3 regions of the Virgibacillus sp. DJP39 genome follow, and region 3 is predicted to be linked to each of the others. Evidence: riboswitches for the same ligand, from Rfam matches in the RefSeq annotation. Region 3 holds a riboswitch; each other region holds the start of a gene.
The links. Region 3 has a riboswitch for thiamine pyrophosphate ahead of tenA (thiaminase II). Riboswitches for the same ligand answer to the same signal wherever they lie in the genome.

Region 1: it holds a riboswitch for thiamine pyrophosphate, as region 3 does, so the genes downstream of both, thiT (energy-coupled thiamine transporter ThiT) here and tenA (thiaminase II) in region 3, are expected to answer to the same signal.
Region 2: it holds a riboswitch for thiamine pyrophosphate, as region 3 does, so the genes downstream of both, ACOI1D_RS06200 (lipoate--protein ligase family protein) here and tenA (thiaminase II) in region 3, are expected to answer to the same signal.

Annotation. Positions count from the first base shown of each region.
Region 1 is NZ_JBMERP010000035.1:8,440-13,425, reverse strand. It holds gene ACOI1D_RS12300 (Glu/Leu/Phe/Val family dehydrogenase) at 1-1,184, opposite strand, end outside; gene ACOI1D_RS12295 (hypothetical protein) at 1,271-2,692, opposite strand; gene ACOI1D_RS12290 (hypothetical protein) at 3,056-3,193, opposite strand; gene thiT (energy-coupled thiamine transporter ThiT) at 3,292-3,864, opposite strand; TPP riboswitch at 3,956-4,060, opposite strand; gene ACOI1D_RS12280 (M3 family oligoendopeptidase) at 4,126-4,986, opposite strand, start outside.
Region 2 is NZ_JBMERP010000012.1:133-5,118, reverse strand. It holds gene trpA (tryptophan synthase subunit alpha) at 1-115, shown strand, start outside; gene ACOI1D_RS06210 (GNAT family N-acetyltransferase) at 460-1,353, opposite strand; gene ACOI1D_RS06205 (S66 family peptidase) at 1,454-2,467, opposite strand; TPP riboswitch at 2,589-2,693, shown strand; gene ACOI1D_RS06200 (lipoate--protein ligase family protein) at 2,913-3,683, shown strand; gene lipA (lipoyl synthase) at 3,687-4,631, shown strand; gene ACOI1D_RS06190 (hypothetical protein) at 4,740-4,949, opposite strand.
Region 3 is NZ_JBMERP010000026.1:27,169-32,154, forward strand. It holds gene ACOI1D_RS10485 (hypothetical protein) at 1-263, opposite strand, end outside; gene ACOI1D_RS10490 (ATP-binding cassette domain-containing protein) at 244-1,146, opposite strand; gene ACOI1D_RS10495 (GntR family transcriptional regulator) at 1,143-1,529, opposite strand; gene tenA (thiaminase II) at 1,692-2,384, opposite strand; TPP riboswitch at 2,449-2,549, opposite strand; gene thiW (energy coupling factor transporter S component ThiW) at 2,558-3,046, opposite strand; gene thiE (thiamine phosphate synthase) at 3,111-3,755, opposite strand; gene thiM (hydroxyethylthiazole kinase) at 3,742-4,554, opposite strand; gene thiD (bifunctional hydroxymethylpyrimidine kinase/phosphomethylpyrimidine kinase) at 4,541-4,986, opposite strand, start outside.

The DNA.
Region 1 (4,986 bases), on a different contig from region 3:
TCAAAATAGGAAACAATCACACCACCAGCATTTGCTAGAATATCTGGTATAATTATTACGCCCTGATCACTTAAGATTTTATCTGCCTTACCTGTCACAGGAGAGTTAGCGCCTTCTACAATGATCCGTGCCTTTACATCACCGACATTATCTTTATGAACCTGATCTTCAAGTGCAGCTAAGACTAGTACATCAACATTTAAACTTAATACATCATCACGATCCATTACCTTAGCTTTAATATCTGCCGCCGCTAATTCATCCTCATTAACGGGTAAATCACCATTATGGTTTGAAGTAGCTTTGACTAACGCAGGTATATCCAAGCCATCTGAATTATAAAGTGTTACATTACGATCGCTTACTGCCACAATCTTGTTATTTAAATAATTACATTTGTGCGCCTCAAGTGCTGTAACCGATCCAACATTTCCAAAACCTTGTATTGCCATAGTTAGATCTTTGTCACTATGATCTAAAGCTGTTTTCGCGAAAATATTTTCTCTTTCTTCGAGCCATTTTTGTTGTCCATTTACAAAGTCATGCAACATATATCGAAAAGTAAAATAAACTCCTTTACCTGTCGCTTCTCTACGTCCTAATGATCCTCCGTTTATGACACTTTTCCCTGTAAAGCTTCCACGATAATTACTGCCAGGACGGATACTTTTATACTCACCCATCATCCAGTCCATTTCACGATCACCGGTTCCTACATCTGGAGCTGGAATATCTTTATCCGGTCCAATGATTTCACTGAAATACTGGACATATTTTTTACATATCAAATGTAGATCCTTGTCTTCGTACTCTCTGGGATTAATAACAACCCCACCTTTTCCCCCACCGAATGGAACCTGGTGGAGTGCATTTTTTAAGGTCATTAAGGATGCAAGATTCGTTACCTCATCTTCACTGACGGACTCATGAAACCGAATACCACCCTTGTACGGTCCTAATATATTATTATGCTGTACCCGGAATGCCGGAATACGTACCACTTTTCCATTTTCTAGTGCAATCCGTAAGAATGATTTATTTACAGAATTGGGTGTTGAAAGAATAGACACTAATGAGGTAAAAGCTTTCTTTCTCGTTCCATCTTTCAGGTCTGGCAAAAATGACCCATCGTCGTATAGAGCATCTAGTGAGTCATTTACAATTGAACTTGTATGTTCAGGCATAAGTAAGGTAACCTCCAATAAAATGTTATTTAGAACTCATTCTACTAATGATTTCCCTATTTTCCAATATTTATGCCTTTACTGTTTTAAAATAAGAATACCGCAATCAGCGTGGATATGAGCAGACCTGATACAACTGGTATAAAGTTTTTTCTCACTAGATCCATAACAGATACACCACAAAAACCTGCAATCGCAATTAAAGAGGACCATGCGACAAGTGTTCCTCCACCAGTCCAAATCGCCCCCATTTGACCTATTGCAGCAAGAGTCTCCGTATCAATCGATCCGTTACTGAGAGAAGCTGATAATGCACCAGTTAACGGAAGGCCAGAAAATCCAGAACCGTCTAAACCAGTAATAATACCGATAATTAACACACTAAATCCTGCCAACAATGCACTTTGCGGTAAGAACTCTTGTGTATACTGAACGATGTCAAATAAGAATGCAGGTGGATTTTCATTAACACCAAGTATACTTCCAGCAAAATCAGCACTTCCCAAAAAGAAGAATCCCGCAATCGGAATTACAGGCCCCATCGCCTTAAAGGCAAAGATAAACCCATCTGTTATATGGTTACTAATATAGTCCAGTGCATGCTGCTTACCAAAGGCTACAGTTGCAAGCAGGAGTAAAATAACGGCTACACCACCAATGAATGCAGCACCACCTCCACCCTCAAAACCACTCATCCGACCGGATACTAACTTTGTGTAAATCATATAAATTACAACAGCAAGTAGTGAAATCGGGACTAAAATTGCAAACACCTTACTCCACGTAGTGAGATGTGATCCATAAGCCTTGTTGGTAGTCTGCCTTTCCGTTTCCAACTTTGCTAAATCTTGTTCAATTAACGGACTATCTTTCTTCCGGATTGTTTTTCTGTACATTAAATAGGCGATTAAGATTGCGGTACCACCAGTAATTAGTGATAATACTAATGCTGAATCTGCTACCGCAGCTGTACTTATACCAGCGGATTTTGCTGATAAACTTGGCGCAACCTGCACGATATAATCAGATGACAATGCCATCCCCTGCCCAGCGATTGCGATGGCTACAGCTGCCGTCATCGCAGGCAAACCGGCACGAACTGCTGCAGGAACCAACAATGCACATATCAATGGTACTGCTGGTGTTGGCCAAAAGAATAACGAAATCACATACGTAACTGCAATTAAAACAAAAAACGACACATGACCATTGACCATCATCTTTTGGATTGGTTGAATCATTCGTCTGTCTGCACCTAAGTCTCGCAAAGCATGAAGTAACGCCATCATAAATGTGATAATTAAAAAGATGCTAAACAGCTCTTGCGCTGCAACAAGATTCGCATTAAAAATCGACGTGAATCCATCAACTAAACTACCCTTGTAAACCCAAGCTATTACAAAGGTCCCAAGTAAGGTAGGGAGCACAACCCCTTTTTTGAAAATCATCGTTCCAATAATCACTAACGTGAAAAAAGCATAGAGCCAATGTGAAACAGTTAATTCCATACCCCTTCTCCCTTTCTCACATCCTCTTAATTTTTGAATGTGTTATAACCTATGCATTGCTATTGGCTGGGGTGAAGGGAATTAGTATGGGAGGATTTAAAAAATGCGGATTTAAAGTTGGAATTCCGAGGAATTGTAAAAAATCGAGCAGACCTGAGGTAATATCGAGCACACATGATGGAAATTCGAGCGGCCTCGGAACAAAATCGAGCACACATGGTTTGGTGCTCGATTTCATGTAGTTGGTGCTCGATTGTTGTGGTTGTTGCTCGATTTCTGCAATTCAGTGCTCGATTTATCTAGTTTTTAACAGTGACCATTGTTCAAAAAAATAAAAAGACAGCCATGTTACCAAAGGGCTGTCTAATTTTTCTCGCTTTCTTGCTTTACAGCACAGGCATTACATAGTAGTTTACCATTTTCCTGATATCCATCAAAAAAACCATCTTCACAATATACTTCTTTTCTACAAGTTTGGCATTCACCTATTAATTCGCGCACACGCGATCACCTCTGACTAAAGTATACATTAGAAAACTAGCAGCCTTGATAAGACCAAGACTGCCTTTTTTAAAGTACGTGATATGTGTGTGTATTCTTTACGCTGTGTTTAACATTGTTTTTGGCTGCTTATGGAATAAGAAGAAAACAGCAATTGTACAAATAATAAATGAAGGCACCATGTACGAAATGTTATATAGTAATGAATACATCCAGACAGTTTGACCCTCAATTGCTGATTCAAAAAAGACAACCCCTGCAAAGTAGTGGGAAATAAATCTTAGCCCCGTCCCTACTAATACTCCTAACATGATATAAGTAAGGTACTCTTTCGTTGCTCCATCCTTAACTGCAACTTGCACTTTTTTTGCGAACAATCCTGCAAAGCCCAAAACAGTGAAGGCTATTACATAATCCAAAAATCCTTGCACTGGTGTTAGAATATATGCGGTACCAACAGCGACTTGTAATACTCCCCATAGAAATCCTGACAACAGTCCTCCCTTGATCCCCCATCTAAATGCCACAATAAAGATGGGTATCATCGCAAGTGAAATAGATCCGCCCTGTGCCCATATTTTAAACGACAAAAATGGTGCTAGGTCTAACACAAGTGCTAAGGCTGTAAAGATTGAAACTTCAACTAAAAACAAAATTTTCTTTGATCGCATAACATATACCTCCCCTATTTTTTCCAAACAAAAAAAGCAATGCCTAGGGGAAGTTTCCTGATGGGGAATCCACACACACATCGCTTTTTATCCATCAAAAAAGTCACGATCCCTACGCTAGTACTAACTAACAGGTTCAAAGGGTCAGAACATCTTCATGTTCACTCTCAGCCAATTGGCTCCCCCTGTAGGCTTTTTATATTGCTTTAATCATTAAATTCAGTATAACGGATATCTAGTAGTTTAACAACATCTAAACCACTAAGAGATTGCAAGAAATTCTTCTACATCTTTAACACATAGTTTCATTGCATTTTCCCAGAAATCGGGTTTCGTTAAATCAATATTTAAATGTTTTTCCGCCAGATCCTCTACATTCATTTGACCAGTATCGCGTAATAATGCAATATAGTCTTCTTCAAAATTCCCATTTGAATTCAATGCATGTGCATAAAGTCCCAGGCTGAACAAGTAACCGAATGTGTATGGGAAGTTATAAAAAGGAACACCAGTGATATGAAAGTGAAGCTTGGATGCCCAGAAATTCTCATCGTAATCAGCAAGGGCATCGCCATATGCTTCCTTTTGCGCCTCTACCATTAGTTCATTTAACCGGTTTACGGAAACTAGACCTTGTTTTCTTTCCTCATAAAAACGATTTTCAAATAAGAACCTAGCATGTATGTTCATAAAGAACGCTACACCACGTTGGACTTTATCCTCAAGTAAAGCCATTTTTTCTTCACTATTATGTGCCTGTTTCACAGAGGCATCAGCCACAATCATCTCAGCGAATGTTGAAGCTGTTTCTGCAACATTCATAGCGTATCCCTGGTTCAAACCATGGATATCATTCATCACGTGCTGATGATAAGCATGGCCAAGCTCATGTGCTAAGGTAGCCACATTAGAAGAAGTGCCGGAATAAGTCATGAAGATTCTCGTTTGCTCACTGTCTGGAAAGCTAGTACAAAATCCTCCTGGCCTTTTTCCAGTGCGATCTTCAGCTTCTATCCATTGTTTATCAAATGCCATTTGTGCAAAGTCAGCCATTTTAGGGCTAAACGATCTGAACTGCTCCACAATAAAATCAGCACCTTCAGAGAAGGAATACGTTTTTGC
Region 2 (4,986 bases), on a different contig from region 3:
GGCAAAGGAACTAGGCGGAAATTGTGACGGTGTTATTGTGGGTAGTAAGATTGTCGATTTGTTTCATGAAGGTAAACGGGACGAAATTAAAGAGTTAATTAAAAGCAGTTTATAGAAAGAAATTGCATCTGTTTACCATATTGGTGGGCAGATGCTTTTTTGGTTTATTTTGCGTTGTTTGGGGGTGGGTGGCGCAGCGGACTTTTTCGAGCACTGACATGCGGAAATCGAGCACTGATTTTGAATATCGAGCACTGATCAGTCACAATCGAGCACCAAATTGTTGGTGCTCGATTTCTTGAGTCGGTGCTCGATAATTCAAGTTGGTGCTCGCTTTTATTGGATCTGCGCTCGATTTTGGACACAGAGCGCTCGATTTTTTTAGAAAACTCAGCTTACCGCCAAGCTTTAATGGCGAATTATACTGATATCGATTCTAATGAAAACAGTATTGGATTTTTATTTAAAAAACCGATTCATTTCTTTTTCCATGCAAACTTGTTCTACATCTACTGAAAAAGAGTGTTCTAACAATACGCCATATGTTAATTGACTTCCCTTTTTAGGCATATTCACCACAACACGTTTAATGTCTGCGGATAGATCATCAAAAACATAACCTATTAACAACTTCGTAATCTCATACGCATCATTATGATTTGGATCTGCTTCGCATTGGTATAAAACCGTTGCCTGATGATTAAAATCGTCATCAAAAACACGACGATAGTATGCATATCCTACCGGTTCAGCATTTTCACCAAAGACAATTACTGCTTCCCCATTACTCATACTCTTCCAGTGTGTTTGCCATGTATAATCAGCTTTATAAAAAGGCAATTGCCCTGTTTCCTGTGGGATTGTTTTTTTAATAGAATATTTTTTAGTAGTTACTTCGGACTCAATAGTTTGTGGACCATTTAATGAAAAGTTAGCTACTTCATCTTTTATGACATATCCCATATTTTTATACAACTTAATGGCATGTTCATTTTCCTTAATAGCTTCCAGAGTTGCTATCTCCACATTTTGCTCTTCATAGATTGATAGCAGATGGTCCATCATATGTTTGCCCACACCTTGATTACGGTAATCTTTGGCTACACCTGTCCCGCCATTCCATCCTACTTTTTTTCCATTGATGATTCTTATACCAGTTTTAATAATTCCAACTGGTTTGCTGCCATCAAATGCTACAATCGACAATTCTGGTGAAAACCCTTCTGTCACCATACGACTGACAAACCGTTCCAACGTCATTGATAAATCAACAAAATAACCTTCAAACCCCAGGTTCCAGGCTTTTAATACATCCTCTAATGGACATTCCGATAATCTTTTAATTGTAATCATGTCTCACCTCATAATAATTTGATAGATAATTTCCATTTGACACATGTGGCATTTAACGTAGAACAAACGTTAGCATTCACTTAATCAGCAGATTACAATGTCACTTAAACCATTGTTCGATTTGTCCTTTGCCTGCCTTCACTTCAATCTCAGCATAGGCCCCATTAATAAGCGTGACTTGTGGTGGAACATGCCCACAGTCGATGTCATAAACTATTGGGACATTCAGTTCGTTCTCCACATCCCTATAAACATCCAGTACATCATAATTTTCAACCGGGTCATTCGCGCTGCTTCTCCCAAACATAATACCAGAGCAATTTTTAAACCACCCTGCTAGTTTCATTTGAAATAGTGTCCTTCTTAAATCTGTTGTATTCAGCTCACAGTTTTCAAAGTACCATAGAATTGGCTCATTACTGATTGTTTCCTCTTGGAACTGTTGTATATCTCCATAAGGAGTACCAATCAAATGTCTAATTACATCTATGCACCCACCTAACAATCTACCTTTTATAAAAGCATATTCACCTGAAAGCGGCTTCCATTTCGTTTGCTCTGTTAAATGAAAGACTTCTGGCGAGGGATTATCATGATCCGATTTTCTTTGGAACTTTTTAGATGAATACTGCTTAATGGAATCCCCTTGTTTTGTTGATAAAACCTTCTCCCACTTGGCTGTTGTTTCATCTGAATACTCTCCGCGTAAATCAACGAAATTAGTACCATGAGCAGTTGCCATGCCTGTTTTTAATGTCGTTGCAAGCAGTAAGACACTCGTGTCAGAATACCCGAGTATCCACTTTTTTTGAAAGGAATTATATTCTAGTTTATCAATTATTTCAATAAGCAGTTCTCCTCCCCAAGGGGGAACTATAAAATCAATCGTTTTATCTTTCATCATACGATTAAATTCCTTTGCTCTTACTTCAGCTGATGCTGACTTTCCCCTAACCTGTGTCCAAACCGTCTCTCCGCACACTACTGGGTAGTCTTTTTCTTCACTACGCTTGCAAGCTTTTTTTAACATGTCATGCAACTCAGGTTCTAGCCCGGATGACGGCGCAGTAACTCCAACTGTACTTCCCTTTGTTAAAAATGGATAAGTAATCATGAGTACTACCTCCTAGATAATTTCACTAAGTATATCGCACACTCCTAGGAAAATACAGCTAGTTTTTTAAATTGCCTTTACTTTCGCTCTTCGCTTTATTAAGATAGACGTAGAAATTAAATATTAACACTAGGGGAGCAATTTACAGCTGAGAAGAACAATAGTGTTCTGACCCTTATACTCGAACTAAGGTAATACTAGCGTGAGGAAGTGTCGTTGACTGTACTGTGTATATTTTTAACCCAAGTATATACACAGAACCGAACAGACTGCACTCCAATAACAAAAGGAATGCAGTTTTTTTATTTGGGTAAAATAATTAGAGGTGCCAGGCACTTTTACCGGTTACTAGTAAAAGTGCCTGGCACCAAGAGGGGGTGTTTGTTTGAGTCATTCTGAAACTTGGGCTTTTATTGATACGGGTTATAGTAGTGCGTCGGTTAATATGGCGTTGGATGAGTTGTTGCTTGATTGGCATAGTGTGGGGGAAATTCCGCCTACTTTGCGATTTTACGGTTGGTCGAAACCTAGTCTTTCTGTGGGGCATTTTCAAAATACTGAACGTTCAATTGATTTTTCCAATGTGAAACGTCATGGTTGTGAATTTGTACGTCGCCTGACTGGTGGCAGTGCTGTGCTGCATGATGATGAGTTGACCTATAGTATTGTCGTTTCAGAAGACAGGGACTATATTCCGACATCCATCCAAGCGGCTTATTATGTTTTGTCAAAAGGAATCTTAGAAGGGTATAAGCAATTAGGAATCCATGCAGATTATGCTACACCTAAGAAAAGTACAGAACGAACGGATGTCTGCTTTGAAAAGCCTGCCTTCTATGAAATGGTCGTTGACGGCAAAAAGATTTCAGGAAATGCGCAAACACGGAAGCAAGGTGTTCTTCTGCAGCATGGATCTATTCCAATGAGTATTGATAAAAGTATGTTATTTGATTTATTTATTTTCCCAAACGAGAACATTCGAGCAATGAAGCGTAATGCTTTTTCTAAGAAAGCAATTACAATTAACGAAGTCACCATGAAGAACCATACATACGAGGACCTAAAGGAAGCATTTCTTAAAGGGTTTAAGACTGGACTTAACATGGACTTTGTTCCGCTTAAGCTTACAGAGAGTCAATGGGAAAAAGTTCACGATTTGGCCAGGACTAAATATTCTGTAGAAGAATGGAATTTATATCATCAAAGGAGTGTGTGACGGGTGGCAAAACAAGAAGAATACATACGTAAACCAGAATGGCTTAAAACGAAAATTAATACCAACAAATCCTACACTGGTCTAAAAAAATTAATGCGTGAGAAAAAATTAAATACCGTATGTGAGGAGGCGCGCTGTCCAAATATCCACGAATGCTGGAGTGAGAGAAAAACAGCTACCTTTATGATTCTAGGGGACACGTGTACAAGAGGCTGTCGCTTCTGCGCTGTGAAAACAGGCTTACCGAATGAACTTGACTGGGGCGAAGCTGAACGTGTGGCAGAAACAGTGGGAATCATGGGTCTAAAGCACACTGTAGTAACCGCTGTAGCCCGAGATGACTTGAAGGACGGCGGTGCAGCAGTTTTTGCGCAAACTGTCCGCGCAATACGTAAAGCAAATCCCGGTGGTACAATTGAAATCCTGCCGTCTGATATGAAGGGTGATTACGAGAGCCTGCATACATTGATGGACAGTGAACCTGATATCTTTAACCACAATATTGAAACAGTACGAAGATTGACAAAAAAAGTACGTGCTCGTGCTATGTATGACCGTTCCCTGGAGTTACTAAAACGGGTCAAAGAAATTGCACCTAAGACACCTACAAAATCCAGTATCATGGTTGGGCTAGGTGAAACGAAAGAGGAAATTATGGAAGCAATGGATGACCTTTTGGCACATAATGTAGATATAATGACCATTGGACAATATCTGCAGCCTACTAAAAAACATTTAAAGGTTGAAAAATACTACCATCCAGATGAATTTGCTGAGCTAAAGGAGATAGCACTAAAAAAAGGATTCCAGCATTGTGAATCCGGTCCACTCGTCAGATCTTCCTATCATGCAGATGAACAAGTCAGTCAAACATCAGCACAACGAAGAATTAAGTATATGAAGGAATATGAAGCAACTGAAAAGAAACAGGTAGACTTCACATTCTAACAAAGGCAGGTTTAATGTACTATTTACACATTAAATCAATCAAATTGCTCTTACAAAAGCACCAATTTCTATTAATAGAAATCGGTGCTTTGTTTATTTTCTATACGTTTATCTTGACTCTTTTGGCGGTTGACACGAGTCACATTTACGTTGGTTTTTATTTTTAAATTTCGTAAATGTTTTTTCAAAATTGTTACCACACTCACATTTAAACAGTAAATTTTGAGAAAAACCGTGATATTCTGTTGTTAGCAATTTACTTTTTGAATTTTTCTCAACAAATTCTTTAATTTTACTGATTGTCCATCGTTTATTCATTCTCTTACACCTCCATATTATATCGCTAGGCGGAGGC
Region 3 (4,986 bases):
TTTGTAGTAATAAGAATTGCGCTAATAAATGCCCATAGTATTGTAAAAGCGACAACTGTATCAGCTGAGAAGTACCTTATGTTGACATTAATTCCACTGGAGCTTGAGCTTCCTCCAGACATACCTGATCCTACAACCAAAGAAAATATGATAGCTAGTAGTTGGAGAATCATCAGTGAATAAAATAAACCGGTATAAGCTTTCCACTTATAATTTAATTGTTTTATCACCAGATTGGCCATACTAGGTTCTGTTAAAGACATCATCAATCCCCCCAGCCTTTTTATTTGTTAGATAGATACATAAATCACTGGAAGGTATTGGTGAAAGAGTCAGCCCAGCTTCTCTTGCACTTTCTAACTCTTCTTCGGAGAAGTTATGTTTTAGTACAACATATGTATGATCGCTCCCTAGATTTTTTGAGTAAATAACTTCCCTGTTTTGTATCAATACATTTATATTTATCGTTTCTCCAGTTGCGCCAATTGCATATTCTCTTACTTCATCTACTGATAAATGAAGGCGTTTCTTACCGTTTTCTATTAATATTATGTCTTCCAGGATATCTTCCATCTCTTCCAAATAGTGACTCGAAATAATAATAGACCTTGGATGAGCTAAATAATCTTTTAGCAAGGCTCGGCAAAAATCCTTTCGTACGCTTGCGTCCATTCCAGTCGTCGGTTCATCGAAAATAGTTAACGAACAGCGTGATGCTAGACCAAGAATTATATTAAACGTACTTTTCTTTCCTTTTGACAGACGACTATGGAATTGGTTTGGGTTAAACGAAAAATAATCAAGAAGACGAAAGGCAAGATCTTTATCCCACTTTTCATATAACCTTCCAGCTTCATGCAGTATTTCCAAAAGTGTCAATGAAGTAGGAAGATCCATTTGATCATCAATAAAAATTGTGTTAGCTGAAGTTTTGATATTGTTAAATGGCTGTTCCGAAAACACCTTAATATCACCAGAAGTTTTTCGCCAAAATCCAGCAATTATTTTCAGCAATGTAGTTTTTCCTGCTCCGTTAGCCCCGATAAGCCCTGTAATTTTATTTTCTGTAATAGACATGGATATCCCGTTTAAGGCTATCGTTCTACCGTGTTTTTTAGTTAAATTTGTACATTCAATTATATTCACTCAGTTTCCCCCTTACGTTCATTCATGAAAGACTTGATCATGACAACTAGTTCATCCTCGTTAACATTCAAACGTTCCGCTTCTAACACAATCTCTTTTACTAATCCTTTTAGGTTCTTATCCTTTCTTTTTTTCGTGATAATCTCAATTGCATGATCTGCCACAAACTTGCCCAGTCCACGCTTATTAAAGAGTATGTTCTCATCAGAAAGAATATTTAATCCTTTCGCTGCTGTGGCAGGATTTATCGTATACATTTCTGCAAGTGCATATTGCGAATAAACCTTCTCACCCTTTTCAAACGTTCCATTCAAAATCTCTTCCTCAATCCACTCCGCAATTTGTATATAAATTGGTTTCGTGCTGTCTGTGTTAAGAATCAAGTTTAACCCTCTTCCCATCCAAGTTAGTACATTAGTGTTGTAACTTAGTATATTACCATGTGGAAAATAATGCAAGTTCATAATGGTGCCTGGCACCGCCCGAAAAATGTTAATTAATCATGAAAAAGATGCCTCCCAATTGGGGGCACCCTTTACAAGCCCTTATTCTCCTACTTTTATATATTCTCCAACAGGCCATTTTTCACAAGTGTATGCCATTTCCCAGAAGGACAATTCCAATTGGCAGCTTTTACGAAATGCAGATTTCATCTTTTCTCGTTCCGCTGGGCTGGCTTCAGCGGCTAATCGATCCAATATATTGCGCATTTTTAACGTGGTTTCTGCTACCCGTTCATCTGCATAAAAGGAAATCCACGGAAAAAAAGGATGGTCCTTCCTGGGCTGATATTCTTTCATTAGTTCCTGACCAATTTCTAAATACGTCCATGGACATGGCAAAAGCGCTGCAATCACTTCACCAAGGCTTCCCGTGCAAGCATGATACATCATATGTTTTACATAATGGTCTGCTGTTGGTGGGAGCGGATAGCCTTGTAACTCCTCATATTTAACGCCAATTTGCTCACAAAAATTATTATGGGGATGGATTTCACTATTTAACACAAAGTCGACTTGGTCGTTGAAAAAGCTTATATCTTTCCGGTTTTTTGATTTTGAGATTGCAATCCCATAAATATGGATAAAAGCATTTAAGTATTCATAGTCTGCCTTTATATAGTGTGCAAGTGCCTCTTTTGGCACATCCCCTCTTCCAATCGACTGAACAAAGGAATGATTGAAAATCGCTTCATACACATCTTGATTTTCGTTACGTAATGCTTCAGAAAAAGTCATGTAATACCTCCTAAGGAAATGTGTTTGGAAGCTACTAGAAGAAAGATAAAGTAGATAAATAGAGGATACTTCCTCGCTACTTCCCTGCGCTGGCATTATCCAGATCAGGTTCAAAGGGATCAAGGCGTTTCCTTGTCTCAGCATACTGCACCCCTAGTAGTTCCGAAATTTTCTTATGTGTTATTCAATGGACTTACGTTCTTAACCCTAACCATAACTAAGTAACCAATAATTGCTCCTGAAATACTACTCACCAAAAATGATGGTAAGAATATAAATGCACCAAGTGAGCTACCCATTAGTAGATTTGCATATGGTACCGAAAATAGAGAACCAATTATTCCAGTTCCAACCACTTCTCCCACAACAGCAAATATCTTCCGTTTAAATTTCTTATATAATAATCCCGCTAGAAGCGCACCTATCATACCACCAGGAAAAGCAAGCAACGTTCCAAGCCCTAGCATATTACGAATTAACCCAGTCATAAACGCAATAACCACCGCTGGTCCAGGACCCAGTATTATTGCCGCCATTACATTGATTGCATGCTGAGCAGGGTACGCTTTGGCTATTCCAGCTGGAAACCAAAGTAACTGGGCTCCAATTGTACCAAGAGCAATAAACACCGCCATCGTTGTTAAAAGTCTTGTGCTATACACCTATTCACCTCCTTTAAAGATTTTCTAGTGACCCCATCACCCCCCTTAATATAAACAATCATTATTAGTTGAGCACTCTTGTAGCTAGTTCTAAATCACGCGCTGCTTTTTTATAAGTTCCTCCTTGACTAATTGCCGAAATTACCGATATACCAGTCGCTCCTGCATTGATGATTTCTCCTGCATTCTCTTTTTTAATTCCACCAATCGCTACAATTGGAATGGTTACATTCTTACTGATTTCTATTAATCTTTCTATTCCAATCGGCTTAAGTGCGTCCTCCTTAGTAGACGTTCCATGAATAGGTCCAACTCCAAGATAATCTGCACCTTGTTCTTCTGCCAGGATAGCCTCTTCAACAGTTGACACTGAAACGCCCACATACATACCTTTGGGCAAACGCTCTTTCACCTTTATAATATTTTCGTCCTGCTGGCCAATATGAACCCCATTAGCTCTAAGCTTAATAGCCAACTCAATATCATCATTGACAATGAATGGAACGTTGTTTTCAAGGCAAGTATTTCGCAACTCAATTCCTAACGTTAATTTACCAACCCCGCTTTTTGCATTGAGCCCTTTTTCTCTGTACTGAAAGATTGTAATGCCTCCTTCTATTGCTTGCTGCAGTACATGTGCAGGATTTTCAGAAGTGTTCACACTGCCTAGAATAAAATATAAACGAAGGATCTTTTTATCTAGCATCATTTTTCTTCCCTTCTAAGGTGAAGTTTTGAGTAATAGCCTTTGCCTTCACTTCTTCCTCTGTTAACCCATACAACTCATCCAGAAAGGCTGGCAAAAAGCTTCCAGGTCCAGCGCAATTCTCATATGCTAATTCCGCAGCCACCCCGTAGCTGCTTACAGCTACAACTGAAGCTCCATAATGATTCACTCCTACACTAGAAAATGCACCAACAACTGCTGTTAATAAACACCCTGTTCCTGTTACATATTGAAGCATAGACACCCCGTTATAACACTCGGTATAGCTTTCACCGTCAGTAATAATATCCGTTTCTCCTGTTGCAATAACTACAGCTCCATACTTATTAGCGACACGAATGGCAACATCAGGATCAATCCCATTTGCCATTGAATCTGCACCTTTCATTTCCGAGATGGTTTCTCCTAAAACTGTTATAATTTCGCCAGCATTGCCACGGATAACGCTCACATCAATTTCCGATAAAATTTCCTTGACCGCACTTTTGCGAAAAATTGTTGCACCTATTGCTACAGGGTCTAAAATAACGGTAATCCCCTTTTTGTTAGCGGCTTTTCCAGCGAGTATCATTGATTTAATCTGTTCTCGATTACACGTTCCAATATTCAGCACCAGTGCATTCGCGTGAGCAGCTATTTCAGCGGCTTCTTCAGGTGCATTTGCCATTACTGGTGATGCCCCAAGAGCCAATAAGCCATTTGCTGAAAAATTAGCGACAACCACGTTCGTGATGTTATGAATTAAAGGTTTTTGTTTTTTAATTTCCTTAAGATAATTCATTGAAAATTCCCCCATTTATTTTTGGTAATCCTTTCAAACGATGACCCCAATGGTTTGTTGGTCCATTACCCTTTCCTAGCTTTAAGCTATAGAAAATAGCATCTGTGACAAATAACTTTGCAATCCTGACTGCGTCATAGACAGAACTACCTTTAGCGATCTCAGCAGCGATTACAGCCGAATATGTACAACCAGTCCCATGTGTATGATTGGTATCTATTCGCACTGTTGGAAACCTGTGAATAGAAATTCCATCATATAAAATATCAACCGCTTCTTCACGGGTGTAATGACCGCCTTTTACAACTGCCGCATTGGCACCCAATTCATGGACAATACGTTTTGCTGCATTTTCTGCATCATTAACTGATTCAATTGATTCGGAGAGTAACACCTCTGCTTCAGGTATGTTGGGTGTCACTACTGTAGCAA